One region of the Neptunomonas concharum genome, then DNA from elsewhere that is predicted to be linked to it. Evidence: predicted binding sites of a transcription regulator. Region 1 holds the regulator's gene; the other holds the start of a gene.
The links. Region 1 encodes LexA, which represses DNA repair genes until DNA is damaged. Its sites were predicted from a motif close to TACTGTNTANNTANACAGTA; they were not measured.
Positions count from the first base shown of each region.

Region 1 (25,161 bases):
TTCACAGGATGAAAAAAACATCTATGAGCTGATTGCTCGGCAATACTTGATGCAGTTTTACCCACCTTTTGAATATGCAGAACACCAAATTGATAACGAAGTAGAGGGTGGGCTTTTTATCGCCAAGCAAAAATCCGTTATCGCACAAGGCTGGAAGGTACTCTTTCCTCGCTCAAGTAAGCCGGATCAGAAAGATGAATTCGCAAGTCAGGCGTTACCTGCACTGAAAGTGAGTGATTCAGTGTACTGTCAAGAGGGTAGGCTGGATGAGAAACAAACCAGCCCTCCAAAGCATTTTACGGATGCCACACTGCTGGCGGCCATGACCGGCATCGCCAGGTTTGTATCAGACCCAGAGATTAAAAAAGTGCTCAGGGATACCGATGGACTAGGCACCGAAGCCACCCGAGCAGGTATTATAGAGCTACTCTTCAAACGCCAATTTCTTACTAAAAAAGGCAAAGAGATCCACGCCACAGAAACCGGCAAAAAATTGGTTAACAGCCTACCGGCAAAGATGGTTGTCCCTGATATGACGGCTCACTGGGAATCCCAGCTAGAAGCGATCAGCGACAAACGGATGAGCTATGGACAGTTTATGCAGCCTTTGACAGAAGGTCTTAGGGCTTTGATTGGAGAAGTCGAAATCCAGAACTTCACCGAACTTAAAGGATTAGGGAAAAAGCCTGTTTACAGGCGTAAAAAAACATCCAAAAAAGCAGCCTCTTAAGGCATTTTCGCAGCATTAATGTCATTTTTGCGTAGTAATCTAATCTTTTCTACTAAACGTTTAACAGTGGATTTTCCAGCTAAAGAGAGTGTCGGGGATTAGATCTATGGTTCATTTAAAACAGGTAGGCACGGTTGCGTTGTTGGCGGCAGCGGTTGCGTTAGCAGGCTGTAACGGTAACTCTAAGAGTGAAAAAGAGGGCGCTGCGCTGGCGCTAAAAATTCTGCATATTAATGATCACCATTCCCACCTTACCAGTAATGGTGGCAGTTTGATGCTGGCGGGTGAGGATACGGATGTGCAGATGGGCGGCTTTGCTAAAGTGACTCAAAAGTTTAATGAGCTTTCCAGTGGACAGCCTCATGTGCTTAAGCTTCATGCGGGTGATGCCATCACGGGGGATCTGTATTACACCCTGTTTAAAGGGCAGGCGGATGCGGATTTGATGAATCAGGTCTGTTTTGATGCGTTCGCATTGGGTAATCATGAGTTTGACGATGGTGATGCGGGGCTGAAAAACTTCCTAGATCACCTTAACAGCGGCCAGTGTACAACAGATGTACTTGCTGCGAATGTGGTGCCTGAGTTAGGTGTTTCTCCTTTGGCGCTGAATTCACCAACGGATTATATTAAGCCCTTTGTCGTCAAAACGTTTGGTGAGGCGCGTGTCGGTATCATCGGTATTGATATTGCCAACAAAACCAAGAACTCCTCCAGCCCGGATGCATCGACTCAATTTTTAGATGAAACCGCAACTGCGCAGAAATATATTGATGAGCTTAAAGCAGACGGCATTACCAAGATTATCCTGATGACCCATTATCAGTATAAAAATGACCAGGCCTTGGCTCAAAACCTGACCGATGTCGATGTGATTGTAGGCGGTGATTCCCACACCTTGCTGGGCGATCAATTTAATGCACTTGGCCTGAATGCCGCTGGGCCTTACCCGACACAGCTCACTAATAAAGATGGCGACCCTGTCTGTGTGGTGCAGGCATGGCAATACTCCAATGTAGTGGGTGAGCTGGATGTTAACTTTAGCAGCGAGGGTAAGGTAGAAAGCTGCGCGGGTACACCGCACTTGTTGCTATCCGATACCTTTGAGCGTAATGATGCGGAGCTTGCAGGTGCTGAGCGCCAAGGCGTGCTGGATGCCATTGCTGCTAATAGTGTACTTTCGGTGGTTGAAGATGACCCAACAGCAGCAGCGGTGCTGGCGGGTTACTCCGTACAGGTTGATCAACTTAAGCAAGCGGTGATCGGTTCAAGTACCGATGATCTGTGCCTTGAACGAATCCCAGGGCAGGGTAAAAGCTCGCTTTGTGATGTGACAGCCACCCAGTCTAATGGTAGTGATATTACCAATATTGTGGCTAAGGCGTTCCGTGATATGAGCTTAACCTCTGATATTGCTATCCAAAACGGCGGTGGTGTACGCGTGGATCTTGCACAAGGGGATATCACGGTAGGGGATGCCTATACGTTGCTACCGTTTGCCAATACGTTGGTGGAGCTGACAATGACGGGGCAGGATATTATCAATGTGTTGGAAGATGCCTTTGATTATGCAATCTCGCCAGATGGGTCGTCAGGAGCCTTCCCTTATGCTTCGGGGTTACGCTGGACGTTGGATCGCTCACAGGTAAAAGGCAGCCGCTTTAGCAATCTGGAAGTGATGCGTAAAGGCAGCGATACTTGGGAAGCACTAAGCCCTGCGGCGACCTATAAAGTGGTAACGAACAATTACATTGCAGGTGGCCGGGACGGTTATCTGACATTTGGTGTTATTGCGCAGGATGAAAGCCGTATCGTAGATACCTTCTTGGATTACGCGCAGTCGTTTGTCGATTACGTAAAACGTGAAGGCACCATCGGTAAATTGCCGCTAAGCGAATACAGCACACAAGCATATTACGATGAAAATGGCGTATTGCAATAATACGCCCTACTTACCTTTATGCCTCAGATCAGCTTGCGTTAGCGGGCTGATCGCTTATCAATTACAACTGCATTATGGGCATGAAGGCTTTCCTGATGCTCTACTTTGAGTTGATAGTCATCAACGAACGACATCTTTTCTAAACAACCTTTTAAGCGACGAGCAGCGTCTTCGCAAAACATAAGGTTGGTGGCATTGAGTCGCGCAAACTCTTGCTCATCACTGCGTTTCACTGCGGTTTGTACGGGGGTGCCGATTGCTTTTTCAAATTGAAAAATCAACTCAGCTAAATCAGGCCAGTTATGATCGCCTATGACCATGTTAATGTAAGCGTAAGAGCGTTGGCTATGAGGTGTGGCAACTGATCCAGCGTCTGATTGCAACCATTGTAAAAGCTCTTTTTTATCAATGGCTAATGAGGGGAACTTGATATCAATTTCGTTGGCATATAATTGGCGAGCCAATGAAGCTGAGCAAGGGCATGTACTGGAATAGGGAAGGGTTATTTCCATTGCATAACTGTGTTTGTTGGCTCGTGATTCACCCGCAATGGTAACGTCATAAGTCTGGTAGCCGGTTTCATAACTGAGCAGTGATGGTTTTTTTAAGAGTAACCCAAAGGTTAATTGAAGCTTGGCATTATTGCTTGTGCCTGCTTGTGAGCGGACGGCCTCATTCAGTAAATCGTCCAGCGTGGCTTTATTGCATTTGCGTATCGCCAGTTGATTCACAATCGCATGCAAACGGGACATGTGTATACCTTTAGCTGCAGGATCATCAAGGCTGACATAGATACTAGCTTTGGCGGCCAGATTTTGTGCTTGCCCATGTTGCAGAGGCAGGATAAGTGGCACCGCAATCTGCTCCATGCCTACCCATTGCAGTGCAAACGCGTTATCGGTGAGCTGTGTTGTCGCTATATCGGGAAGCGTATTGTGTTGAAACATGGTATTCCTGATTATCGATTAAATATGAGTGGTTGCGCAGGGCTTGGGCGTGTCGAAACCTGCTGGCCGTTGTAAACCTGTTGTCCATTCACCCAGGTCGCTACGATTTTTGAACGGAAGGTATGGCCATCAAATGGAGTCCAACCACAGAGATATAAGCTGTTTTGATGAGTAGCGATGGTGGGAGATGCCCTATCGATTAAAACCAAATCTGCGTAGTAGCCTTCGCGGATAAAGCCGCGATCTTGAATGGCATATCGCGTAGCGGGGTTATGGGCGGTTTTCTCGACGACTTGGGGGAGTGTCATACGTCCCTGTGCTACATGATCCATTAAGGTTAAGAGCGCGTGTTGAACCAACGGTAACCCCGCCGGAGCTTGATCATAAACATGCTGCTTTTCGGCAAAGGTGTGGGGTGCGTGGTCAGTGGCAATAATATCGATTTTCCCTGTCTGCAAGGCTTGTATTAGAGCGTCTCTATCTTGCTTGCTTTTGATCGATGGATTGCACTTGAGTAAATTACCCAAGCGGGGGTAGTCATCTTCCGTAAACCATAAGTGGTGCACGCAGGCCTCTGCGGTAATCTTTTTACTTGCCACAGAGCCTGCATCAAACAGACTGAGCTCTTTTTCGCTGGTGATATGCAGTACATGGAGTTGGCTATCATACTGCTTGGCAAGATTGACAGCGTAAGAGGAGGATGCAAAACAGGCTTCTGTGTCCCGTAGTTTTGGATGGTCTTCAATAGTGAGTTCGGACTTGGATTGAAGTAATGCTTGGCGGTTATGTGCAATCACGGGGCCGCTTTCGCAGTGGGTGACAATTAAGGTCGGCGATTCTCGAAAGATAGCCTCAAGCGCTGTCGGGTTTTCTACCAATAGGTCCCCTGTTGAGGCACCCATAAAGACTTTGACACCGCAGTGCTTGCTTGGATCAAGGCGCTTTATCTGCTCTATATTATCTTCGGTGGCACCTAAATAAAATGCGTAATTAGCGAGTGAGCTTGCGGATGCAATAGCGTACTTCTGTGCTAAAGCCTCAAGGGTTGTGGTAGAAGGGTTAACATTGGGCATCTCCATATAACTGGTAATGCCGCCTGCAACTGCAGCGCTGGATTCGCTGGCAATGGTGCCTTTATGAGTTAGACCCGGCTCTCGAAAATGAACTTGATCATCAATCATGCCAGGTAGCAGATACGCGCCTTTGGCATCTATAACCTGTTCGTTAGGGTGGGCAGCAATGTCTGTACAGATGGTTTCTATACGTTGGTTCCGAATACGAAGGTCAGACGCCATTACCTTGCCGTCATTAACGATGTTTGCGTTTTTAATCAGAGTCGATGGCATAGAGTGCACTTCTTTCATGGTCCAGTGAGTTATTGTTCAGTGGCTGTTTTTTCAGTAAAAATAGGTGTGCACAACTGCACTTGGCTTGATTGGTTATCGGCCTGTAAATAGAAGCAGCTCAACCGGCCGGTATGACAAGCTGGGCCTTGTTGCTCTACCAGACATAAAATGGCGTCGCCATCGCAGTCAAAGCGCATACTTTTTAACTGTTGAGTGTGGCCGCTGGTTTCGCCTTTCATCCAGAACGCTTGTCTGCTTCGGGACCAGTAAGTCATTTTTTGAGAAGATAGGGTTTTCTCGATAGCGGCTTTATTCATCCAGGCTTGCATCAGCACTTCGCCCGTTTGATAGCATTGAGTGATAACGGGAATCAGCCCATCTGAATTAAAACTCAGGTGCTTTATGCACATCGATAAATCCAAGCGGTCTCGCTCTGTTAAGCTTTCACACTGGATAAAAAATGTTTTAGTCATCGATAAAGTCCAGTGTCAGTAGTAAGCGTTTTTCACCTGTAGGTACAGGAGGCGAGCGGTGTACGACCCCTGCGCCTTCATTGCCAGACCAGTTTTCACCTTTTAATAAAGCAACATCGCCTAAGCTCAGGCGTTGGATATGGTGGGTGCCATTAACAAGCCCAGATTGCTCATCTGGTTTCCCTTGGTGGCCTGCGCCAAGTTTGGAGCGGTCGACCACTTCGTGAGGTAACCACTCGGTAGCGACGCCTTGATAGGTTGTGACTAAACGGCATGGAACACGGTCAACATGAAACCGCGGGCACATGGCCATATCCAGTTTTGTGAGCCTTAAGCCAGCGCGCTTTAGGTCGAATAAGCAACAAAACATATCAACAAGCAGGGCAATATCCTCTCCTAATGTAACAACGCTATCGTTAGGGCCGAAGGTTTTGCAAAGCGTCTCGATGGTGTTGTGAGGCGTGACGGCCAAGATGCCTTGTCGTGCCTTGTTAATATCCATAAAGTCTGTCACAGCGCCTTTTAGCTCGTCTGACAGGCTTCGTTGCCATATGGCAAGATACGTGTCGTCTCGATAGATATCGGTGAAGATGTCTGGGTGGTGTGCGCTTGCTGAGCGTCGAGGTAGCGCACAGGGCGACAGATTAGCTACTGCTTGGTAGTTATTTGGTTGAATCATAAGGAGAAAGGCCTCTCGCATTTATTTACAAAGAGTCGGTCCATAGGGGTAATTAAATGTTATGTTACAACATAACATTATTGGGAGCAAAGTTACCCTCTGAAAACAAGCAAGGCCTGTGTGCTTTGTTACATCTACTTGAGGAAGTTATCCAGCGAATCTGCCAACGTACCAGCGTTAGCCGTTTTGTTCGGTTGTATCTCTTCTATCATGGGTTGGATTCTATCCAAAAGCGGTTGTTTCTTTATTTGAGGGACCATAGCGCGAACGATCACAGCCTTAGCATGTTTGAAATGCGAAAGGGCAGTGAGTGGGTCGTTATCGTGAAGATGGCGCTGCCCTTGGCTAATGTGTGCTTCTGCGACAACGGTGAGGTTCAGCCAGTATAACTCCTGACCATAGTTTCTCGCCAAAGCTTGGGAGAGTTTGCCTTTTTTTAGCATTTCGGCGAGTAGTTTTTCAGTAAAGTTGATATAAATCTGAAAGCGCTTAAGTTCTTTATCGCTGGTAAATTGAGCTGTACCTGGGGCGGTTCTGTCGGCGGTTTCTTTTTGATTGTTTACTTGCGTCATTAAATCTGAATCCGGTGCGAGAAGGCTGATCTCTTCGATCAAGACCATGGCGTGCTGATTCAGCTTTTCCAATATATCGGGTTTACAGCCTGCGCTTCTTAGGGCCGTTATGGCATCTAACGTATGCAGTGTTCGGGTCTGCAGCCACCCTAAGCGGCTGTTTTTCATAGAGGTGTTGTGCTCTTGGCGGGTTATGAAGTAGTTTATAAAGAGCGCAGCTGCACCAACAAGGGCGATAATAGCAATGTATATTAAGTTATCTTGAAGCATTGGGCTTAACTACCTTGGTAAGTCTATGAATTATATAGTCAAGCAGTTGTATTTTTATGCCAATTTCTAAAACAACATATGACAGTTCGATTATAGCTGGTTTAGTTTTTTTTTGTAGACTCGCTTGACCCCGCTACGCTAACCACTTATATATGCTCGCTGTTTTTATGTGCTATCTCTGCCCGAGGATAACCACCCTATGGGAAAATCGCTCGTTATTGTTGAGTCACCCGCAAAAGCCAAGACGATTAATAAGTATCTTGGAAGTCAGTATGTCGTTAAGTCGAGCGTCGGTCATATCCGTGACCTGCCAACGAGCGGAAGCGCCACTAAGTCTGATCCTAAAGCCCGTGCTCGTCAGGCTGCCCTGACCCGCAAAATGTCGCCAGAAGAAAAGCTGATCTACAAGGCTAAAAAGTCTAAAGAGCAGCTGGTGGCACGTATGGGGGTTGATCCTGAGAAAGGTTGGGATGCGCACTACGAAATTCTACCAGGCAAAGAGAAAGTAGTAGAAGAGTTGCGCCGCTTAGCCAAAGAAGCTGACACTATCTATCTCGCAACGGATTTGGACCGCGAAGGGGAGGCTATTGCTTGGCACCTGCGGGAATCTATCGGCGGGGATGATGAGCGCTACCGTCGTGTAGTCTTTAACGAAATCACGAAGAAGGCGATCTCGGCAGCGTTTGAAAAGCCCGGTCATCTGGACATGAATCATGTCAATGCCCAGCAGGCGAGACGATTCTTAGACCGTGTAGTGGGTTATATGCTTTCTCCACTGCTATGGGAAAAGGTCGCCAGAGGGCTTTCTGCAGGGCGAGTTCAGTCGGTGGCTGTTCGTCTTGTTGTGGAGCGGGAAAAAGAGATTCGTGCGTTTATCCCTGAAGAATACTGGGAAGTTCACGCTCAAGCACTAACGGCAGCAGAAGATGCTATCCGCCTACAAGTCGCTAAGGTGGCAGGCGCTGCGTTTAGGCCTTCCTCAGAAGCGGAGACAAATCAGCATCTTGAGGCGTTACAGGCTTCGAGCTTGACGGTGCTGAGTCGTGATGACCGGCCAACCAGCAGCAAACCCTCTGCACCTTTTATTACGTCAACACTTCAGCAGGCAGCGAGTACCCGTTTAGGGTTTGGCGTTAAGAAAACCATGATGATGGCACAGCGTCTATATGAGGCCGGCTATATCACCTATATGCGTACGGACTCGACTAACTTGAGTGCCGAAGCGGTAGAAAGTTGTCGTGCATATATCGGTGATCATTATGGCAGTAAATACCTGCCGGAAGCTGCAAATCGCTATTCTAGCAAAGAGGGGGCACAAGAGGCCCATGAGGCGATCCGCCCCTCAGATGTTAATGTAGAACCTGCGAATCTAAACGGCATGGAGCGGGATGCCGAGCGACTCTATGATTTGATTCGTCGTCAATTTATTGCCTGTCAAATGACACCTGCCCAGTACACAAGTACGCGTATTACTGTGAAGTCGGGCGAATATGAGCTTACCACGAAAGGGCGTATTCTGCGCTTTGATGGTTATACCCGCGTAATGGCGAGTAAAGGTAAGAATGATGAGGATATTATTCTTCCGGATGTGGCGGCAGGTGAAGAACTTGTCCTGAAATCGCTTGACCCTAAACAACATTTCACGAAACCAACCGCACGATATACTGAAGCAAGTTTGGTTAAAGAGTTGGAAAAAAGGGGAATCGGCCGTCCATCGACGTATGCGTCGATTATCTCAACGATTCAAGATCGCGGTTATGTAGAAATCCAAAACCGACGTTTCTATGCCTGTAAAATGGGCGATATCGTGGTTGAACGTTTGGCCGAAAACTTTACTGATCTCATGGATTACAGCTTCACCGCACGAATGGAAGATGCGCTTGATGATATCGCGCAGGGTGAGGCTGAGTGGAAAGTCTTGCTAGACCGTTTCTATCAAGGTTTCACACGACGCCTTGAAGAAGCACAAGATCCAGAAAATGGGATGCGGCCTAACAGCCCTACTGATACGAATATACCGTGCCCTGAGTGTGATCGTCATATGATGATTCGCACCGGCAGCACGGGGGTGTTCCTAGGGTGTTCTGGGTATAGTTTGCCACCTAAAGAACGCTGCAAAGCAACCATCAACCTGACCTCTGGTGATGAAGTGGTGAGCGTTGATGGAGATGACGAAGAAGAGTCGCGGATTCTACGTAACAAGCACCGCTGTAAGCTATGTGATAGTGCGATGGATAGCTACTTGATCGATGAGCACCGCAAGCTACACGTCTGCGGGAATAACCCTGATTGTCCGGGTTATGAAGTCGAGCAGGGGCAGTACCGTATTAAGGGGTATGATGGGCCTTCGTTAGAATGTGATAAGTGTGGTTCTGAGATGCAGCTTAAAACGGGCCGTTTTGGCAAGTTCTTCGGCTGCACAAACGCGGAATGTAAAAACACACGTAAACTGCTCAAAAATGGCGAAGCGGCTCCTCCAAAAATGGACCCTGTGCCGATGCCAGAGCTGGCCTGTGAAAAAGTTGAGGATACCTATATTCTGCGCGATGGTGCGTCGGGGTTATTCTTAGCGGCGAGTCAGTTCCCAAAAAATCGTGAAACCCGTGCCCCTAAGGTGGTCGAGTTATTGCCGCATCAATCGGAGATTGATGAGAAATACAGCTTCTTATTTAGTGCGCCCACGCATGATATGGAAGGCAATGAGACTATTGTGCGATATAGCCGCAAAACCAAGGAGCAGTATGTGATGACCGAGGTCAATGGCAAAGCGACCGGTTGGAAGGCATTCTATGCAGATGGTAAATGGGCGGTTGAAGAGCCTAAAGCGAAGAAAAAATAAACACGGTTGGGTATTAACAGGGGCGTAGCATGAGTAATGTCTATCTGGTCAGGACGAATCAGAAAATCAACTTTGCCCGCATCCATATGGATGCGCTGGCGGAGGCTCACGAATCGACAGGTTGGAGTAAGCACGCCGAAATTGAGTCTTATAATGAGTCTGTTCTTTTTCATTTGGCGTCGGCATATGGTGCTTTTTTGCGGGAAGTCGCGGAGAAGTATCGCTTTGATCCTGCGTTAGTCTCTAGGCTATCTGATCTGGAACGCTTGCTAGAAGGCTCTGGTCAGGAGTCACCTGAGCTTTCAGAATTAAATGCTTTGGAGAAAAACGAAGCAAGTTGGTTGCATAAAATGCTGGCAGCCTATGATGCATGTTGGAAAGCGGCTGATCATCAGACGGCAACCGCCAATGAGAAAGTCAGTATTTCAGAAATACATGTTATTCAGATCAATCCTAATCATGCCGAAGATAAAGATATTTTGGCTGAGTATAAGGGGTGGCTGAATGAGTTTCGCGCCTTGGTTGAAAGATTAAGAGCCGATATGCAAGAGTGGTAACAGTAAAGACAGGCACAATACAAATAGATAAATGCTATGCGTAAAGCTGGTGAGGTAGAACCGAAGGAAGCATCCGGGCTTCCAATACCTGTTACACTCCATTAAGGCATTCGGTCGATTCAGTGGTGTTGGCGTCCTCGGATGAGGATGCCATTACTGTGGCCATGCAGTGCTGAATGTTCAAGGGCCTGCATCTCAGTGTCTGAAAGGTCCCCCGTCCAACTTATAACGGCATGGCAGGTACCTGCACGCAGGGCTTTTTGTGCTAACTCAAGCGTTGAGTGCTGCTCGTTCGGGTAAAGCATGATGACTTTTTTCAGATCCACACCGGCATCGAGCAGCAGCGCTTTAGGTAGCTGGCTAGGTGGCGATACCCATACGAACCAGCGATCACTATGGCTGAGTTGAGCCAGTAATGGCATCAGCATAGGGATCTCAGTAATATCACCACATTGCGTAACAATCTCTGTTATTTTGCCAAAGGCTGACGAGGTTGTCGGTTTGCGGCGAATCTCACTAACATCTGTTTTGCGCAGTAAAGGAGCAGGGAACGGAATTACCGTATTCAATGCTTGCATTATGGCTCACTCCCTTGTCGGATAACGCCCACGCCTAATCCTTCGATCGAAATCGTTTGTTGTCGAAGGTCAACCTCAATGGGAGGAAACTCCTCATTCTCGGCGATCAAGTAGACCATGTGGCCTTCCTTCTTGAAGCGCTTGACCGTGACTTCATCTTCGATGCGGGCAACAACAATTTGCCCTTTTTTTGCGTCGTTGCATTGATGAACCGCCAATAGGTCACCGTCCATAATACCGATATCTTTCATACTGGTACCGTGGACTCGTAACAGATAGTTCGCCGGTGGATGAAAGAAGCTGGAGGAGATCGTGCAGTGCTCCTCGATATGTTCTTGAGCAAGAATAGGTGATCCGGCAGCAACGCGACCGATAACAGGTATACCTTCGGGTTCGCTCTCAATTTCAGGTAGGCGGATACCGCGGGATGTACCAGGAATAATCTCGATGGCGCCTTTTCGAGCGAGCGCTTTAAGGTGCTCTTCTGCCGCATTAGCAGATTTGAAGCCGAGGCTTCTGGCGATATCTGCACGGGTAGGTGGATAGCCAGTCGCGTCGATATGGTCACGAATACACTCTAATACTTCTGATTGTCTTTTTGTCAGTTTCATGATCGTGCCTGTTTTTTTATACAGTACATGTGATTATATACAGGCAAACTTTGATGTAAAGTAATTTTCTGTTTATATATCCAGTATCTTGATATGATCCACGCCAAAAACTGGTCGAGTATACGTTTTGTTAAGTGACACCCTTAAAAATTCGATCCAATCCTCTTATCGGCGTTTTCTGTCCGAACAGAACTTAAAGCCAAGGTATGGGCAAAAGATGATGATTGCGCATATCGCTCGGGTATTGGGCAGTATTGATACCAATGAGAAAGGGGAGCGCCGAGGCGGTAATCATGTCTGCCTGATAGAGGCCGGAACCGGTACGGGTAAAACAATGGCTTATCTATTAAGTGCCATTCCTATCGCCCAGTCCTGTGGTAAATCATTGGTGCTATCTACGGCGACAGTCGCGCTTCAGGAACAGCTGCTTAACAAAGACTTGCCAGAAGTATCTAAATTGCTGGAGCTTCCCATTCGATTTGTGCTGGCAAAAGGGCGTGGACGTTATTTCTGTATCAGCCAGGCAGAAAAACTGCTTGAGTCACAGCACGAACTTGGACAAATGGCGCTCTATGAAGATGAAATAGACCACAAACTAGATGAGGACTCACTCGCTTTCTACCAAGGACTGCTTAATCAGTTTGCGTCAGGCGCATGGGATGGGGATAGGGATTCATTAACAGAAGAGATTGAAGAGCAGCGCTGGTCGCCAATGACGAGTGATCACACCCGCTGTACTAACCGTCGCTGCAGTAACTTTTCGGTTTGCCCTTTCTACCGATCGAGAGATGCAATGGATAAGGCGGATATCGTCGTCGCAAACCATGATTTGGTTTTAGCAGATCTTTCGTTAGGTGGCGGAGCCATTTTGCCGGAACCCTCTTCAACCATCTATGTGTTTGATGAGGGGCATCATCTGTCGGCGAAAGCAACCGGACACTTCTCTTACAGCATGCGGGTAAAAGGGACGCAGCGCTGGCTTAAGTCGGCAACTAAGCAGCTTGATCATATGCTCGATGAGTGTGATGGACATGCCGTGCTGTCGCAATATGTTGATAAAATGAGCCCTGCCCGTCAGGAGATGGACACCTTGTTGGATCAATACCAGGTCGCATTAAGGGCTAAGCTGTTTGATCTGCAGCAGCGACCGTCGTCTGATCGTTATCGCTTCCCTAAAGGGGTGTTACCTGATGACTTAATGGCACTTTCGTTAGCTTTAAGTCGTGAGGCTGAACGTTGGATGATTAAAGCTGAGCAAATCGTTGATCTCTTGAAAGAGGCCTTAGATGGAGGGGTGCCTGAGATTAATCGTGATGTGGCAGAGCGCTGGTATCCGCGCATGGGGCAGTTGTGGATGCGTGCGCAATCGCTCTACTGGCTAAACAAAAGTTATTCTCAGCCAGATCCGCAGGGTGTAGCACCCACGGCTCGTTGGATCAATTTGACCGAAGCGTCTGATGGTGTGGATTATGAGTGTCGTAGCAGCCCAGTATCCGCTGCTGATACTTTGCAAAATCATCTCTGGGATCATTGTTTTGGAGCCGTTGTTACCTCGGCAACATTAACGGCACTCGGCATGTTCACCCGTATTATCGATGACTTGGGGTTACCCTCGGATGTGCTGTGTGAGCGCTTGCCAAGCCCTTTCGACTACGCGGGGGCTGCGGTATTATCAGTACCAAAAATGGAAAGTGATCCAGGCAAACCTGATGATCATACGCAAGAAGTGATTCAGTACTTAAATCAGCATTTGCCAACATCTGAAGCGGCGCTGGTTTTATTTAGCTCTTGGCGCCAGATGTTTTCGGTGCTGGAGAATACGCCAGAGAAGATCCGTGCTAAAGTACTGGCGCAGGGCGACCTGACTAAGAATGAGATCATTCGTAGCCATAAAGCACGAATAGACGAGAATGAACATAGCATTATTTTTGGATTGGCCTCTTTTGCGGAAGGGGTCGACCTCCCAGGTAAGTACCTGACCGAGGTAATTATTACTAAACTACCGTTTGGCGTACCCGATGATCCTGTGGACGCCACCATGGCTGAATGGATAGAGCAGCGTGGAGGTAATGCGTTTATGGAGTGGACGGTGCCGGAAGCATCGATTCGCCTGACACAGGCAGCTGGCCGTTTATTACGTACAGAGCAGGACCGTGGGCAGATTATTTTGCTGGATCGTCGGGTAGTGACCCGTCGTTATGGTCGTCAGCTGTTAGATGCACTACCGCCATTTCGGCGAGAAATCAGTTAAAGTGAGTAAAAAATTGGAAGAAGTAACCCAAACCGTGCAAGACGCTACATCCGATACTGTTGATAACAACAAGGAAGATGCGCAAGCTTCTAAGAGTGAGCGAGCCAGCAAACGTCGGCCGTCAGATCGTAAAAAAAGTAGTCAGCATGAACGCTGGACACCATCAGAATTTGTTGTCGCAAAAGTTGAAGGCAAAAAGCGCTTTCATGACTTTTCGCTACCGGATCCCCTGATGCGCGCTGTCCATGATTTAGGCTTTGAGTACTGCACACCCATTCAGGCAGAAACCATTAAACCTGCTCTGGAAGGCAAGGATATTATCGGCAAGGCCCAAACGGGTACCGGTAAAACAGCAGCGTTTCTTGTCGGTATTATTACAGACCTGTTGGATTTCCAACTTGAGGACAAACAGCGTAAGGGTGAGCCTCGTGCTTTGATTATTGCCCCTACGCGAGAGCTGGCGTTACAGATTGCCGCTGATGCTGAGCTGTTATGCAAATACACCGACCTACGTGTTATCTCCATGGTAGGTGGCATGGACTATGAAAAGCAGCGTAAACAGCTTAAAGCAGGGCCGGTTGATATTTTGGTGGCAACGCCAGGTCGATTGATCGACTTTGTGCGCTCCAAAGAGGTGGATCTATATAACGTCGAAGTGCTTGTATTGGATGAGGCAGACCGTATGCTCAGCATGGGGTTCATCCCTGATGTACGCACGATTATCCGCAACACGCCGCGTAAAGGGGATGAGCGTCAAACCCTGCTGTATAGCGCTACATTTACCGATGATATTATGAATTTGGCCCGCCAATGGACTAAAGATCCCGTTCAGATTGAGATCGAGGCAGAAAAACGTTCGACGGATAACATCAGCCAGAAAGTATTTTTGGTTTCCAGTCATGAAAAGTACAAGTTGTTGCGTAATTACATTCGCGTTAACAACATTGAGCGCGTCATCGTGTTTGGTAATCGTCGCCACGAAACCCGTGATCTGGCCGAAAAGCTACGCAAAGATGGTGTAAAAGCCGCGCTCATGTCAGGCGAGATCCCACAGCATAAGCGTGTAAAAACCTTAGAAGATTTCCGAAATGGCAAGATCGAAGTACTGGTGGCAACGGATGTGGCAGGCCGTGGTATCCATATTGATGGTGTAACTCATGTGGTCAACTATCAATTACCGGAAGATGCGGATGATTACGTGCACCGTATCGGTCGTACAGGGCGTGCCGGGGCATCGGGAACATCTATCTGCTTTGCCTGTGAAAACGACTCCTTTATGATTCCCGATATTGAAGCCGAAACGGGAGTCAAATTGGAATGTATCCACCCTGATGAAGAGTTGTTGGCTGATCTGTATCCGGTTGGCCAGAAGCCAGTAGCGCCAGTGGTTTCTGATGTCGAAGTACAAGATGATGTAACTGTATCGAGTGAAAATACCCCAAACGAAGAGGAGAAAAACCAGACTCATGTCTGAAGATCGTCATAAAACCCGGCTAATCTCTAAGGTGTTGGCAATTATTGTTAGCGCTCTGTTTGCAGCGTTCGGCGTTGCAGGTTATCAGCGCACCGGTGACCTAACACAGCTTATGGTATTTATTGGATTGTCGGTGTTAGCTTACGTGATTGTAGTGTTTATCTTTAAGGGTATAGACCGGTTGCTCGATAGTATTGATGATCGGTAGCCGTCGTTAAGGAATCGGTATGAATGCAAAGCAGCAGAAAGTTGCTGTGTTAGGTGGCGGTAGTTTTGGAACCGTCATTGCTAACATCATGGCAGAAAAGGGCATCTGTGTATCCCAGTGGATGCGTGATGCCACCAGAGCAGAAGAGATTAACCAGCGCCATCTGAACTCTCGTTATCTTCCGGACTACCCATTGTCAGACTCCTTGGTAGCAACCACCGATATAGCGGAAGCAGTCAAAGGGGCGCAGTTGGTGTTTGTATCCATCCCGAGCCAAAGCTTTAGGGAAGTGGTGAGAATGGCAAAACCCTACCTAGTAGCAGGTCAGGGAGTGATAAGTACCACTAAAGGTATCGAAGGTGAAACCTTTAGTCTCATGAGCCAGATACTGTGTGACGAGCTGCCTGATGCCCGCGTAGGGGTTCTGAGTGGGCCAAATTTGGCGAAAGAGGTTGCTAAGCACCAGTTAACGGCAACCGTTATTGCTAGTGATGATGAAGCTTTACGTAGCGAAGTGCAGGATGCCTTGCACCAGTCCTATTTTCGGGTCTACGCCAGCTCAGATAAGTATGGTGTTGAGTTAGGCGGTACATTGAAAAACATCTACGCCATTGCCGCTGGGCTAAGTGCTGCATTGGGGATGGGTGAAAATACAAAAAGCATGTTGATGACGCGTAGCTTGGCCGAAATGAGCCGGTTCGCTGTCAGCATGGGCGCAAACCCTATGACGTTTTTAGGGCTGGCAGGCGTAGGCGATCTTATTGTTACGTGTATGTCTCCGCTGAGCCGTAATTACCGTGTTGGTTACGCGTTAGGCAGCGGCCAAACACTGAATGAAGCGGTTGATGCGTTGGGTGAGGTGGCTGAAGGTGTTAATACTATTCGTATTATCAAGGCCAAAGCGGATGAGCAAAATATCTACATGCCTTTAGTGTCTGGTTTGTATGAAGTTGTGTTTAATGGGGCTCATGTGCAAGAGGTTGCGAAAACCTTAATGACTAGCGAGCAAAGTACGGATGTTGAATTTGTCTTACCAAGGGATGCGGTGTGATATGTTGATACTGATGCGTCATGGAGAAGCGGACTGGAATGCCACAACAGACGAAAGCCGTTGCCTGACGGAGAAAGGGATCTCTTTTGTCCGTCAGCAAGCTGCTGAGGTGGCAGACTTTGCACCGAATATCAGTAAAATTATTTGCAGCCCTTACCGACGTACCTGTCAAACGGCTCGACTGATGCAGCAGTCGTTAGGCGGTATTGAAATCGTCGAAGATGAGCGCCTCACGCCCGACGTGCCGGTTTCTGAAGCCATAACGGCGTTAGAGGCACATTGGCAGGATAACTTACTCGTAGTGACACATCAGCCACTTATTGGCTATCTGGTAAGCTATTTAATAGAAGGGGATATGCGTTCCCCCGAGCCTTTACTCCCGGGTCATCGAGTCTCTCTTGCACTGGATTGGCCTGCTGCGGGCATGGCTACGCGCTTGATTGAAAAATAACAGCGCAATTCGTGTGCTGCTCTGATACCTTATCCATATGAAAGAAAGAGAATTTTTGATCGGCGACTTTCGATTGAAAGCGCTGGAGTCCGGAGAGCGTGGTCAGCCTTTGCTATTGGCTTTGCACGGTTGGTTAGACAATGCTGCGACCTTTAATGAGCTGCGTACGCATTTTCCTCATCATCACTTTATTGCATTGGATCTGGCCGGGCACGGTTTATCGGATCATAGACCCTCATCAATGCCCTATTACATATGGGACAACGTTAGCGATCTATTAAGTGTATTAGACCAATTAGGTGTCGATAAAGTCACCTTAATTGGGCACTCCATGGGGGCAAGCATCGCTGCATTATTTGCCGGCGCTTTTCCTGATCGTATTGAGCGTTTACACCTGATCGAAGGATTAGCGCCGCTCGTATATGAAGAGAGTGAGCTGCCGGTACTGATGTCCGACGCTATTATAAAGCGACGAAAAATGATGGAAAAACTCTTACGGCCATATCCCGATAAAGAGTCAGCCATACAAGCCCGTATGCGAGGTCGATGGCCGGTTTGTCGCCAAGCAGCAGAGTGGCTTATTGAGCGAGGGCTAAAGCGCCAAGATGACGGCTTTGTATGGCGTAGTGACCCAGGATTGATGTTGCCCTCCATCTTACGCATGACCGAAGGGCATGTAACGGCGTTTTTAAAGAAGATCGAAGTACCCGTCAGCGTTTATCTTGGTGAGACCGGCCTGTTTGATGAGAGCTGGCGCGCGCGTATAAAACATTTACAACAAAGTGAAGTGTTTTGGTTTAACGGCAATCATCATCTTCATTTAGAACCGATAGCCGCTCGTCTGATTGCCGACGCAATTAAAGCAGTAGATTAAGGAATGTTTTAACGAAACGGTGATCTAAAACTAAAATAAAATCAGGTAGTAACATAATGTGGTTTAAACGGATTACAACACTCATTTTGATACTTACCAGTGCTGTCGCGCTGGCTGAATCAGATATTAGTGGCTCGACCGATAGTAAAGCACTGGATCGTTTTCGAGGGTCTTATATTGTTGAATATGACCGCCAGGCTGCCATTGATTATCTGCTACCTTTAGGCAGCATTGAAAAGGTAAATGGTGCGGAGCGGCCAGAAAAGGCAGAGCGCCTCAGTGGTAAGTTGACCCGAATTACCTACCGTATCCCCGAAGGGCACCGTACGCGGGAGGTCTATGAATTTTTCTCTGAGCAGTTAGCCGCGCAACGCGCTGAAACACTCTTTAGCTGTCGTGGCCGGGAATGTGGCAGTAGTGCTTACTGGGCCAACCAAATATTCGATCGATCAAAGCTTTATGGTGTTGAGCGTTCTCAATATTACCATGTAGCGAGCCTGCCGGGTTTGACGGTTGTGATGTATATCATTGAGCGGGGCAACCTTCGCCTATATGCCCACTTGGATTTAATTGAAACAGATGCGGCAGCGCGAATCGTGACGACACTTTCTCAAGTCGGTTATGTCGATCTAGCCGTGGATGAACTGCCAACTGAGGACGTGTTGCAACAGCTTGAGCCACGTTTGGCGAGCTTTAATCGCTCAGCGGTGGTCGTGGTGCACCATCAGGGAGAGAATTTAGCAGATGCTCAGGAAAAATCAGAAGCTACAGCCAATGAGCTAAGAGCTTTGCTCAACGATAATGGATTAAGACATGTTGCTGTCAAAGCATTAGGGGCTTTAGCGCCTTCGGTGCTGGGTAATAGCCAGCTTAAAGTCGTGCTCGTTGCCGGGAGTGATAAGCCATGACAACTGTTTCTCTTGCCTTGGGTAGCGGTGGGGCGAGGGGGTACGCCCATATTGGTGTGATCGAAGCGCTAGAAGCTCGCGGTTATCAGATAAATTGTATTGCTGGCAGCTCCATGGGAGCACTAATCGGTGGGCTGTATGCGTCGGGTGCACTTGAAAACTATAAAAGTTGGGTAGAGGGGCTTTCACGTCTCAACATTATTCAACTACTTGACGTAACTTTTAGTATGGGTGCAATTCGTGGTGAGCGCTTATATGACAAACTCTCTAATCTTACTGGCAACCCTAAGATCGAAGATCTACCTATTCAGTTTACCGCAGTAGCTACGGATATAGTCCACCAAAAAGAGGTTTGGTTTCAGCGTGGGTCTTTGATGGAAGCTATACGTGCTTCGATCGCCGTACCTGGAGTATTTACGCCGGTAGTAGAGGAACACCGTGTGTTAGTCGATGGGGGTGTTTTAAACCCTTTGCCGATCGTACCAACCGTTGCCGCACATTCTGACCTTATCATAGCCGTTGATCTGAACACTAACCCTGTCATGCCGGAAGTAAAACTGCCTCATCCGCGTATTGATGAAGCGCGCAGATTCGAAGATGGCATCTTCTCCTTCCTTAAGTCAAAAGACCCGGAAGACAGCAAATTTAAGCTGGATAGCAATATCGATATTATTATGACTTCGCTGGAAGTGATGCAAGGCTCATTGAGCCAATACAAAATCGCAGGTTATCCGCCGGACTTATTGATTAATATCCCGTCTGAAGTTTGCCGCTTTCACGATTTTCACCGTGCGAAAGATGTTATAGAGGTTGGCCGTAAAGTAGCTGATAAAGCACTGGATGATCTAGAAAGGCGAGCCTATGAAGCCGCGCAAATTAACCCTTAAACAGGAAAACTGTCTGAGGGTTAATTGCGTTCGATAAATGGGTGTTATTAGTTAATAAGTGATAAAAACTCAGCGCGTGTTTCTGGTTTACTACGGAATGTACCCAGCATCATAGATGTTTTCATTGAGCCGTTTTGCTTTTCGACACCGCGCATCATCATGCACATATGTTTCGCTTCGATGACCACGCCCACACCTTTAGCGTCCGTCACAGACATGATTGCCTCGGCGATCTCTTTCGTCATGTTCTCTTGAATCTGCAAACGGCGAGCGTACATATCGACAATACGTGCAATCTTCGAAAGACCAATCACTTTGCCATCAGGAATATAAGCCACATGAGCTTTGCCAATAAAAGGCAGTAGATGGTGTTCGCACAGAGAATACAACTCGATATCTTTAACCAGCACCATTTCGCTATTATCAGAAGGAAAGAGCGCGTTATTCACCACTTCTTCAAGGGATTGCTGATAACCGCGCGTGAGATAGGCCATTGCTTTCGCCGCACGTGCGGGTGTATCAACCAATCCTTCACGGGTTAGGTCTTCGCCAACCTGTTCAATAATTGCGGCGTATGCTTTTTCCATCACTGGTAAAAATCCCCTGTCATCTGGATCAAAAAAGGGAGCTAACTTACGCGAACATGACAGTTGCGTAAAGTAGCGGATGTTAAATTATGGCTTAGATTGACGTAAAAGCACATATAAGGCACCCGAGCCACCGTCACGAGGCTGGGCAGAGCAAAACGCCAAGACGGGAGCAAGTTGTCGGAGCCAATCATTCACATAGGACTTTAGCACCGGTTGCTGCCCGGACTGACTAAACGCTTTGCCGTGGACGACGATCACAGAACGCATCCCTTGGCGATGAGCATCCCGAATAAACGCGCTCAACTCATCTCGGGCGGTATCAACCGTCATACCGTGTAGATCAATACCGGCTTCCCAAGGAACATGGCCTTTGCGTAAGCGCTTCATAACGCGGATCTGCACACCAGGGGCTGCAAATAGCAACTCTTCATCAGACTCGACAATCTCCACCGCTTCGCTGGATAAGCCGTCGATCACCTGTTCGCTTTCGGCTTCTGCCATAGCCCGGTGGTAAGCGCGTGATCTATCCTTACGAATAGGGCCGTTGGTTCGTAATGTCGCTTTGTCGTGTTTTAACGGGCTGACATCCCCCATTAATGACGTAAAGGAGATATCTTCCGGGCTCTTTTGATCCTTAGACATGGCGCAGGCGAGGTGAATTCATTAAACTGTCGGGCCTTAATAAGCTAGAGCCGGGTATTATCCCGATTGTTATGATGATAGATCAAGAGCCGCTGTTAACAGAATTCAAAACCGTGCGTGATTTTGTACGCTGGACCTGTAGTTTAATGAACCAGCAACAGGTTTTTTTGGGCCATGGCAACGTCTCCACGTGGGATGAATCGGTACAACTGGTGTTGGCCGCACTCTACTTGCCTTGGAACAGTGACCCTGCGGTGATGGATAGCCGGTTATTACCCACAGAAAAGGCGCGTATCATCAGTTTTGTGCGTGATCGTGTTGAGGCACGTAAACCGCTGCCATATATCACGCAAGAAGCGTGGTTTATGGGGATGCCATTCTATGTGGACGAGCGCGTATTGATCCCCCGTTCACCGATTGCTCAACTGATCGAAACCGAGTTTTCACCCTTCTTGCGCCCCGGTTTAGTCGAAAGCGTACTGGACCTGTGTACCGGCAGTGGCTGCATCGGCATCGCTTGCGCCTATACCTTTGAAGAAGCCGAAGTCGATTTAGTGGATATATCCGAAGACGCCTTAGATGTAGCCCAAACCAATGTCGAGAAGCACGAGCTGGCCGAACAGGTTAATGTGATTCATAGTGATCTATTTAATGGGCTCGAGGGCAAACGTTATGACTTGATCGTATCGAACCCACCTTATGTCGATAAACCAGACTTTGACAGCATGCCTGAGGAGTTTCAACATGAGCCAGAATTGGCACTCACCTCGGGAGAGGATGGCTTAGATATCACACGGCGCATCTTACGCGAAGCGTGTGACCACCTAAACGACGAAGGGCTGCTTGTGGTTGAAGTCGGCAACAGCGAAGTCCATCTGATGACGCAGTTCCCCCATGTGCCTCTCATATGGGTAGACCTGCCCGAAGGCGGCAATGGTGTCTTTGCCATTACCAAAGAAGAACTCGCGCAATACCGCGACGAATTTTGACAGAACCCGTATAATCAAACACCGGATTTAATGAGAGAGATACAAACCCATGTCAGGAAACAGCTACGGTAAACTCTTCAGCATCAGCACCTTTGGCGAAAGCCACGGCCCTGCACTGGGATGTGTTATTGATGGCTGCCCACCGGGAATCGAACTAAGTGAAGCAGACCTACAAGAAGACCTGGATCGTCGTAAACCGGGAACCTCCCGCCACACCACACAACGGCGCGAAGATGACATCGTACAGATTCTCTCAGGAGTGTTCGAAGGTAAAACAACAGGCACCTCTATTGGCCTGCTGATCCAAAATACCGACCAGCGCTCCAAAGACTATTCCAATATAGCAGACACCTTTCGTCCAGCTCATGCAGATTACGTCTACACCCATAAATACGGTTTTCGAGATTACCGCGGCGGTGGGCGCTCATCTGCCCGTGAAACAGCCATGCGCGTTGCCGCAGGCGGAATTGCAAAGAAATTTCTAGCCAGCAAAGGGGTTACCATCCGCGGCTACCTATCGCAGCTGGGGCCATTAAAGATCGACGACAGCAAATTCGACTGGGATCAGGTTAACCAAAACCCATTCTTCTCGCCGGATGCCGATATCGTCCCAGAAATGGAACGTTATATGGATGCCCTACGTAAAGAAGGGGATTCTATCGGCGCAAAAATCACCGTCGTTGCAGAAGGCGTGCCCGTTGGCTTAGGCGAACCGATCTTCGACCGTCTCGACGCAGAACTCGCCCATGCATTAATGAGCATTAATGCAGTAAAAGGGATCGAAATTGGTGACGGATTCGCCGTGGTAGAACAAAAAGGAACACAGCACCGTGATGAAATGACCCCCGAAGGTTTTTGCTCAAACCATGCGGGTGGCATCCTCGGTGGTATCTCGACCGGCCAAGCGATCACCGCCAGCATCGCACTTAAACCGACATCCAGCTTACGTTTACCCGGCCGTAGTATCAACGCCAAAGGTGAAGCGATTGAAGTGATCACTCAAGGTCGCCACGACCCTTGTGTTGGCATCCGTGCCACACCCATCGCCGAAGCGATGATGGCGATTGTGCTGATGGATCACTACCTACGCCACCGTGCGCAAAATGCTGATGTGGTTTGTGATACGCCAGTTCTTAAAGGCTGATACAGTCTTACTCTGTTCACCGGTGGTTTCTGCTGCCGGTGAATTCTTGCCAAGTATTCCGCTGGATCGACTGAATAAAAGGGCTATGGCTCATCCGACACTCCTTGTGGATAAAAATTAGCAATTTTATGTATATCCATACAGTATATTTTCAAACAAAGTAAACCTTGGCGCGGTTTGTTGTTCAGGTAGGCACGGTTTCTATTCTGGACAACTTTTGAACTATCTGTAAAATCAAGGAAATAGAGATATTCACAGGGAAGATATCATGCCAAGGATGAAAGAATATCGCGCATGCGCGTTTTTCTCACCTCCTAATTTTGAAACTTTCCTGAAAATTAAATTAAAACAGCGTGTTAGCTAATTTTCTGACTTTTGGGTGGGGAATGATATCGCGCATGCGCACTATTAAAATGTTATGACACCTTCAGCAATTAATATCAGGGAAATATGAAAGCAGAATTTGAAGAAAAGGACTTTGAGGCACCCCTATACACCGAGTTAAGGTTTGGAAGTCACCGAATTGCTACTCCTGGCCAAGTGTTTGAAGGTAAGTTTGGAATTGATGCTGCGTTAGAAGCTGAGCACCCTTTATTTTGGGACCTGTTTCGCTTCTATGACATACCAAAGGGGGTGGTTCTCGATCATCTAAGGTGGGGGTTTATGTGGCGCAAGCTTGGTAGGAAGCGACGGTTACCAACGTTTAGCACTAACCTACTAATTCAAGCAAAGCGGCCCGTCCCTCTGAGCAGAGCTTCATCGCTTCTAAAAAGCTACGGTTTTAGCTCCAGGCATTGGCGATTTGAAATTACTGAGCACCAACAAGAAATTCTTGAAAAAGTGTCTCATAATTTGCGTCGTAAAGCCCTTGTTATATACGCCGCTCCGGCATTCTACACACTAGATGACCTCTATAACCATACTGAAGCTCAAAGGATCGTGGAGAATTCCAATTTTGTCAAAGTAGAGCGATTACATAATCATAAGCAATGGAACTACTATCAGGCTGGGACGAGTGGCGTCGCACATTCTGAGCCAGAATTTATTGAGGATGTTTCTCTAAATTCTATGATTGAGCAAATGGGAGAGTTCGGACAAGAGAACGAAAATGCTTCTGAAAATCTCCGGTATCTACATAAAATGACAGTTGAAACTTGTCAAGAAATCCAAGATCACAATCCAATAGCAAAATACTATCTTCGACTTCACGGGCGACTTATGCGATTGGATGAACTGTATGAGATTGAAGAAACCATCCATTACTCTACCTTCAATCTGTTTTGTAATGTGGCGAAATTGAAATGGCTAGTTGTGTAAGTCATAACAAAGCGCTGCACTCGGAAAAATTATTCGCTGCGCTCCTAATTTTCCGGTGAGCGCGGCGTTACATGTACGGGAAAGTATGTCTCAAGTATTAGAGGAAGTTGAAAAGGCCATATCTTTACTTGGCCTATCTAAAGAAGTCAGTTTGCTTAAGGATGAGGGAGCATCTCTATATGATTCACTTGTAGCGCACTTCGTAGAGGGGGGTGATAGGCGTTGGTGGTGGGAATCCTTTTCTCACCCATCGGACTCTATAACTTACGATGACGGTAAAGGGTTCGAGAAACTTGGTCAGTTCGTTCCAGACTCCAAGGAGCTAGTGTGGTTCGTAGTTGAAGATGACCAACTATCTCACTACCCAATATTTGAAGCATCAACTGAGAATGTCATAAAGATCATAGGTGAGTGTTTCGCGTTTGAGTATTACTTGGTGCCTAGAGACAAATCATGGCTACTTTGCGAAAATCACCACAACAGAATCATTGGTGTTGGCAAGCAGGTAGTTTCAGCCATCCAGCGTGCCAGCATGTAACAAATTTAGGCAGCGATGCCGAAAAGCGTGGCTCGCCTGCTAAAGGCGTTAGCTACTTAGAATCATGCCAATTGAGAGAATCGGAAAATTTTTAGAAACGGCTGATTTGGGAATAACTCACTCCCTAGGGATTGAGACGTCCCAAGTGGAATGCTGCATCAGAGAAATCCAAGATAGAAAGATACTTGGTGCTTTTGGGTGCCCTGTTTTTGGTTTTAAGCAAGAAGACCTAGATTTCCTAAACCAAATACCTTTCATTCAGCAGGTGTGGTTTTGGGAGATTGCGCTAAAAG
Region 1 covers NZ_CP043869.1:1,445,771-1,470,931, forward strand. Annotated here, with positions in the region: gene F0U83_RS06690 (DNA topoisomerase III) at 1-730, shown strand, start outside; gene nadN (NAD nucleotidase) at 837-2,672, shown strand; gene folE2 (GTP cyclohydrolase FolE2) at 2,711-3,619, opposite strand; gene F0U83_RS06705 (dihydroorotase) at 3,631-4,965, opposite strand; gene hisI (phosphoribosyl-AMP cyclohydrolase) at 4,995-5,438, opposite strand; gene F0U83_RS06715 (DUF1826 domain-containing protein) at 5,431-6,117, opposite strand; gene F0U83_RS06720 (DNA topoisomerase I) at 6,252-6,959, opposite strand; gene topA (type I DNA topoisomerase) at 7,159-9,798, shown strand; gene F0U83_RS06730 (DUF6586 family protein) at 9,828-10,355, shown strand; gene F0U83_RS06735 (cell division inhibitor SulA) at 10,475-10,933, opposite strand; gene lexA (transcriptional repressor LexA) at 10,933-11,544, opposite strand; gene dinG (ATP-dependent DNA helicase DinG) at 11,672-13,795, shown strand; gene rhlB (ATP-dependent RNA helicase RhlB) at 13,797-15,269, shown strand; gene F0U83_RS06755 (hypothetical protein) at 15,262-15,477, shown strand; gene F0U83_RS06760 (NAD(P)H-dependent glycerol-3-phosphate dehydrogenase) at 15,497-16,528, shown strand; gene F0U83_RS06765 (SixA phosphatase family protein) at 16,530-16,979, shown strand; gene F0U83_RS06770 (alpha/beta fold hydrolase) at 17,017-17,853, shown strand; gene F0U83_RS06775 (DUF4892 domain-containing protein) at 17,910-18,761, shown strand; gene F0U83_RS06780 (patatin-like phospholipase family protein) at 18,758-19,648, shown strand; gene folE (GTP cyclohydrolase I FolE) at 19,696-20,235, opposite strand; gene F0U83_RS06790 (Smr/MutS family protein) at 20,323-20,880, opposite strand; gene prmB (50S ribosomal protein L3 N(5)-glutamine methyltransferase) at 20,952-21,869, shown strand; gene aroC (chorismate synthase) at 21,919-23,013, shown strand; gene F0U83_RS06805 (hypothetical protein) at 23,464-24,330, shown strand; gene F0U83_RS06810 (DUF6756 family protein) at 24,416-24,868, shown strand; gene F0U83_RS06815 (hypothetical protein) at 24,933-25,161, shown strand, end outside.

Region 2 (6,045 bases), 960 kb from region 1:
ACCGCTGCTCATATATCTATCAATTAACGAGTTACTTGTCATTGCATATTCTCATTCGATTCATTAACTCTATCTATTTTACCAGTAGGCTTAAAAAAAGCAGGAGTATCTGTGCTTAAGCTTGACAGTGGGAGTCATACCAACGCTTTGTTAGGTGTGTTTTTTTTCTGATATCCAAAATTTGTGTTTGCTATCTAGAAACACTATATAGAACGTACTCTCCGAGATGAAACCTGCGACCCTCGGTTTCCCTCCTATGCCTTCTATAACAGCCCACTCGACATTTTCCTCAACGTGTTGTGGATGAAAAAAATCAGTCTTATTTTTGGGTGGAAAGTCACCATAAGGCTTTATTTGGTGCTGATTAACCGCCTCATCTCTGGATAGTTGCGAAATCGCTGAAAGTCTATTTATAAGAGGGTTGAGCAATTCTAGCTCTTCCCATAGTGCAATAGTTTCAGGTTGTTTAGAAGGTTGTGTTTGATCCAAATACTTGAAACTAAAAGTCATGAGTTCTCTATTTTGGATAACTTTTCTTTCGTTTCTTGTATTTTCTTTACGTGACCTATCTTTTCTTCCGCTTCTATCACGCTTAGCCATTCAGGATTTCACCTAAATCATCTATGGAACCGAAAAGAGGGATGGCGCCATACTTTCCTGAAAGGTAATCTTTACTGTAACTGCCTTCTTTCCTTGTGTAGTGTTCTTTGTATTCAACAAGCGAATATATTTCACTTTCATTAAGGGGGGTTTTTTCAACAAACCAAATTTGATCTCTTCTAAATAACTCTTTAGTTAACAGGTTTGTATCATGACAGGTTACAATTAGCTGGCTAGCTCCTTGATTACTTTTATGATAAAGATCAATAATAAATTTACATAAAAGGGTATGGAACTTATTGTCAAACTCATCGACAATCAAAATCTCTTCATTTTTAATCACATCATACAACGGACCTAGAAGATAGATTAATTTCTTTGTACCTTCGGATTCTAACGAGAGTGGAAAAGAATAAAACTTTCCAGTTTCAGGGTTTACCTTAACAATTTTAATCAGTTTCTTTTTTATCTTATTTTTTTCTATGAAGCTATGAAGCTTGCTTAATGCATCATCAAGATCGGAGTCATCTAAAGAACCTTTCTTAAGTAAAGGAAGGTTTTCTTCGGTCTCATCGACAATAATATCTTCGATTTGAAGAGATTTTAGGATTTCAAGAGACCATTCTTTGAATTCACTATTTTCTTCGAATAAGTCAATGGTGAACTCTTTAAATCCATAGTCATCTAGTCCAGAAATAACGTTTAGTTTTTGAAACCAGTCCGTCACGACAACTGATTTTTTGCCATTGAACTGGGATAATACAGAAACAAATGGAACAAACGGTTTTGTTTTTTCAATATTCCAAGAGTCACCTTCCTTATGAACAAAGGATTTTGCTTCACTGAATGAGCGTTGGTTGAAAACTACCTTTTGCCCTTCTCTATGAAATAATTGAGTCTCTCTTGATGTTTTAGTCCAGTAGAGCCACTCTTCAGAAATTACCCCTTGCTCGATAGATATACCATACCGATACATGTTATCCATTGCTAAGAATGTAATCTCAAACTCCGTCGGTTTGTCAAAGAGATTTTCTTTTAGTAGAAATGGAACGACTTTCTTTACTGTCTTATCATTAATCGAATCTAGAGATTCAAGAACAAGGCTTTTTAATGTGTTAAGCGCAGCTGCGAAATTAGATTTTCCAGAAGCATTTGCGCCGAAAATAGATGCACTTTTTAAAAGGCTATTAATACCATAAGCATTAATTTGTTTGGTGTTATTTAGATTGTAATTCTCTTTGGTTGAGGTAGACGCGAGCATACTCAACTCTTGTTTCGAGTTGAAGGAAGAGTAGTTTTGCAAGGAAAAATCTATAAGCATTGTTTATGCCATATATTGAAAATTATATAAGCTTAACTATATCACTTAACCATGATCTTTGCAAAAATAGCACGATAACGAAGCTTAAGTGCATGATTTTTGCGGGCAGATGGGGAGCACCTAACGCTTCAAACAGGGGCGTGCATTAGCGCGTCCCGGCCCGAAGGGCCCTTGCTGCTTTGGTTTGTTAAGTGTTTACCCCAGCCCAGACCTACTACATACGATGAAAGCAACGAAAAACCTATGCTAAAAAAAGCTAGTGATTCAACGTAGTCTTGGTTCGCGTGAGCGAGGACGAGCGACAAAACCACCAGCGGCAGACTTAGGAAAACTGCACATACCAATACGGCATAAATTGGTTTTACTCCATTTACTTTTCCGTACCACAAGCCAACAAAACAACCTGCAATTAGTCCAGACAAACAAATAGCATCTTGACCGGAGTATGTTCCTGCCAATTTATAGAGGCCTATAGTTCCCAAGCCTACGAGGAGAAACATCAATACTAAAATAGTTAGGATGTGCTTGATCATATTTTTACACTTAATATTTTATTCACCTGCGTGAGTGATATCATTCCTTACTTAAAGGTCAGAAACCGCTCTAACACATTATTTTTTAATAAGCTTTTTGGAAGGAGTTATCAGGTGGCTTCCCTGTAAATGCGCATGCGCAATATCATTCTGGCGTGTGCGCGTTATCTTCCTTGAGCTTGTTTCTATTTACTTGATTGTAGTGGAGTTGTAGGGGTTGTCCAGCAGAATAGTGTGCACTGGGGTTAGACAAAGTGCGCATCTTTTTTGACTTTTGCTAAATATGCTGTATAAAAAAACAGTATTAATCTTGTGTGGTGGGAATGCAGCGGTGAAGTGGTGCGATGCGTAAGATCATCCATTGTGATTGTGACTGTTTTTATGCGGCGGTCGAGATGCGCGATTTTCCTGAATATCGGGATATTCCGTTAGCGATTGGTGGCAGTACCGATCGGCGGGGTGTGATTGCAACTTGCAATTATGCGGCGCGTGCGTTTGGGGTGCGTTCGGCGATGGCGACGGCTCATGCGCTTAAGTTGTGCCCGCAACTTAAGGTGATTCCGGGGCGTATGGGGGTGTATAAGGCGGTATCGGTACAGATTATGGCGATCTATCAGGAGGTCACAGCGCTGATCGAGCCATTGTCACTGGATGAGGCGTATTTGGATGTGTCGGATACGGAGTTGTTTCAGGGCAGTGCGACCCGTATTGCGCAGATGCTCAAGGCGAGGGTACAGGCCGAGACCGGTATTACGATTTCGGCGGGTGTTGCGCCGAATAAGTTTTTGGCAAAGATTGCCAGTGATTGGCAAAAACCGGATGGACTGTTTGTGATTACACCGGATCAGGTTGATGCGTTTGTGTTGTCGCTTCCGGTGGATAAGCTGCACGGGGTAGGGGCAAAAACGGCTGAGCGATTGCATGCCATGGGCGTGATGGTGTGTGCTGATTTGCGCCGCCAGCCGCTGAGTTTACTGATCGAGCAGTTTGGCCGTTTTGGTAAGCGTTTGCATGAGCTAAGTTTGGGGATTGATAACCGTGAGGTGTCGAATCACCGTATTCGTAAGTCGGTCAGTGTTGAGCATACCTTCCCTAAGGATTTAGCAACATTGGCGGCGTGTTTAGCGCAGATTGCCCCTTTGTATGCGGAGCTACAGGCGCGTTATAGTAAGCATAAAGCGTCGTTGGGTATCCAAGGGGTGTTTGTAAAGTTGAAGTTTAATGATTTTACGCAAACCACGGTGGAGCAGCATGTGCAGGGGGATCAACCGGGGTTGTTTCCGATTTTGATGGAGCAGGGTTTTTTGCGCGCAAATAAGCCAGTGAGGTTGTTAGGCTTGGGTTATCGTTTACAGCCTGGGGGTGTAGAGGTGGCCGAGCAACTGCCGTTATGGCCAGCTAACCAAGGAGTCAATCCGCATGACATTGACTGATTTAGCCGCCCGTGTCGCGGGGTATGTGATCCATCCGGATTTTAGGGATGAGGCGTGTGGTTTACGTTGTTGTGAGTTGGCGCTTGCAGCTTTGCGAACGGGGGATTATGGCGTCGGTGCGGTGTTGCTGGATGCTGCGGGAAATACTTTGATCGAGGCGCAGAATCAGGTGTTCTCAGGGGGTTATTGTTCGTCGGGCCATGCAGAGATGCGATTGATAGATCGTTTTGAGTCTGAACTGGCCGGCCAGTTGAACCCCGATGATCTGAAGCTGGTGGTCTCTTTGGAGCCTTGCCCCATGTGTTTGAGCCGGATTCTGTTAGCTGGTTTTGGGGTCGTTAAATATATGGCGGAAGACCCAGCGGGAGGGATGGTATCTCGGTTGGATGATATGCCGCCTGCGTGGCAAAACTTAGCGAGTTTACAATCGTTTTATCATGCGCATATCAGTGATGCACTTCGCCAATTGGCACAAGACCTTGCACAATATGGGGTCGCCGAGTTACGCAAAAATTTGCTGGCGCAACGCCAGATCTCTTCTTCATAAGGGTTGATGGGTTTTATTGAATTGTCACGCTGGTGTGTCAGCATGGGGTGATTTCTGTTAAAATCCGGCACTTTTTTAACCCCGTTCAAACTGTTTAACACACATCCCATTTCGGAGTGATGAATGTTTCAACTGCTCGTTTCTAAAACTCAAAGTATGAAAAATGACCTGCTGTCGGGTTTGACAGTGGCGCTGGCCCTCGTGCCGGAGGCGGTCGCCTTTGCTTTTGTCGCTGGTGTAGAGCCGCTGGTTGGCTTGTATGCGGCCTTTATGGTGGGCTTAATTACGGCGGCGATTGGTGGTCGTCCGGGTATGATCTCGGGTGCTACGGGTGCGCTGGCGGTGGTGATGGTCAGTTTAGTGGCGCAGCATGGTGTGCAGTATCTGTTTGCTACGGTGGTGCTGATGGGTATTTTGCAGATCCTTGCGGGGGTGTTTCGTTTAGGTAAGTTTATTCGCTTGGTACCCCATCCTGTGATGTTGGGATTTGTGAATGGTTTGGCTATCGTTATCTTTTTGGCGCAGTTAAAGCAGTTTAAATTCACGGATGATAGCGGCCAATTACAGTGGCTGCAGGGTAGTGATATGGGCATGATGCTCGCTTTGGTGGCATTAACGATGGCGATTATTCACTTTTTGCCTAAGTTTACCCGTGTGATTCCCTCATCATTGGCGGCGATTCTGACCGTGACTTTATTGGTGATCGGCTTAGATCTGGATACCCGTACGGTGCAGGATGTGTTGGCGAATATGACCGGTAACCCTGCTGCGACAATTGCGGGTGGTTTGCCTGATTTTGCGATTCCGATGGTGCCGTTTACCTTAGAGACGCTTTATATCATCTTTCCGTATGCGGTGATTTTAGCGGCAATTGGTTTGATTGAGTCGTTGCTGACGTTGACCTTGATTGATGAGGTTACAGAAACCCGCGGGCGCGGTAATAAAGAGTGTGTAGGGCAGGGTGTTGCCAATGTCGTGACAGGTTTCTTTGGAGGTATGGGCGGTTGTGCCATGATCGGCCAGAGCATGATTAATATTAACTCGGGTGGCCGTGGTCGTGCATCGGGTATCTCTGCGGCGCTATTTTTGTTGGCGTTTATTTTGATTGGCGCCAGCTTGATCGAAATTATTCCGGTTGCTGCGCTGGTGGGCGTGATGTTTATTGTGGTGATTGCGACCTTTGAGTGGGCGAGCCTGCGTTTGTGGGGCAAGGTGCCAAAAGCAGATCTGTTGGTTGTACTGACGGTGACGGTGGTCACGGTAATGACCGACTTGGCGATTGCGGTGGTCGTGGGTGTGATTATGTCGGCGCTGATGTTTGCATGGAAACATGCTAAGCATGTGGAGTTTGAAACCTGGACCGAGAATGAAGGCAACACCAAGGTTTACTTATCCCATGGGCCGCTGTTTTTTGCGTCTGCGCAGAGCTTCCGTGATAACTTTCAACCTAAGAGTGATCCGGATGATGTGATCATCGATTTTAAAGATTCTCGTGTGATGGATCATTCGGGTATTGAGGCGATAGATGCGGTGGCTGAGCGCTATCTAGCAGCAGGTAAGACGTTGCATCTGCGCCACCTTAGCCCTGAGTGTGTGTCTTTACTTCAAAAA
Region 2 covers NZ_CP043869.1:2,411,191-2,417,235, reverse strand. Annotated here, with positions in the region: gene F0U83_RS11310 (hypothetical protein) at 151-600, opposite strand; gene F0U83_RS11305 (AAA family ATPase) at 593-1,861, opposite strand; gene dinB (DNA polymerase IV) at 2,799-3,887, shown strand; gene F0U83_RS11295 (nucleoside deaminase) at 3,874-4,434, shown strand; gene F0U83_RS11290 (SulP family inorganic anion transporter) at 4,558-6,045, shown strand, end outside.
Region 2: the regulator LexA is predicted to act here: its motif matches at 2,739-2,758, upstream of dinB (DNA polymerase IV).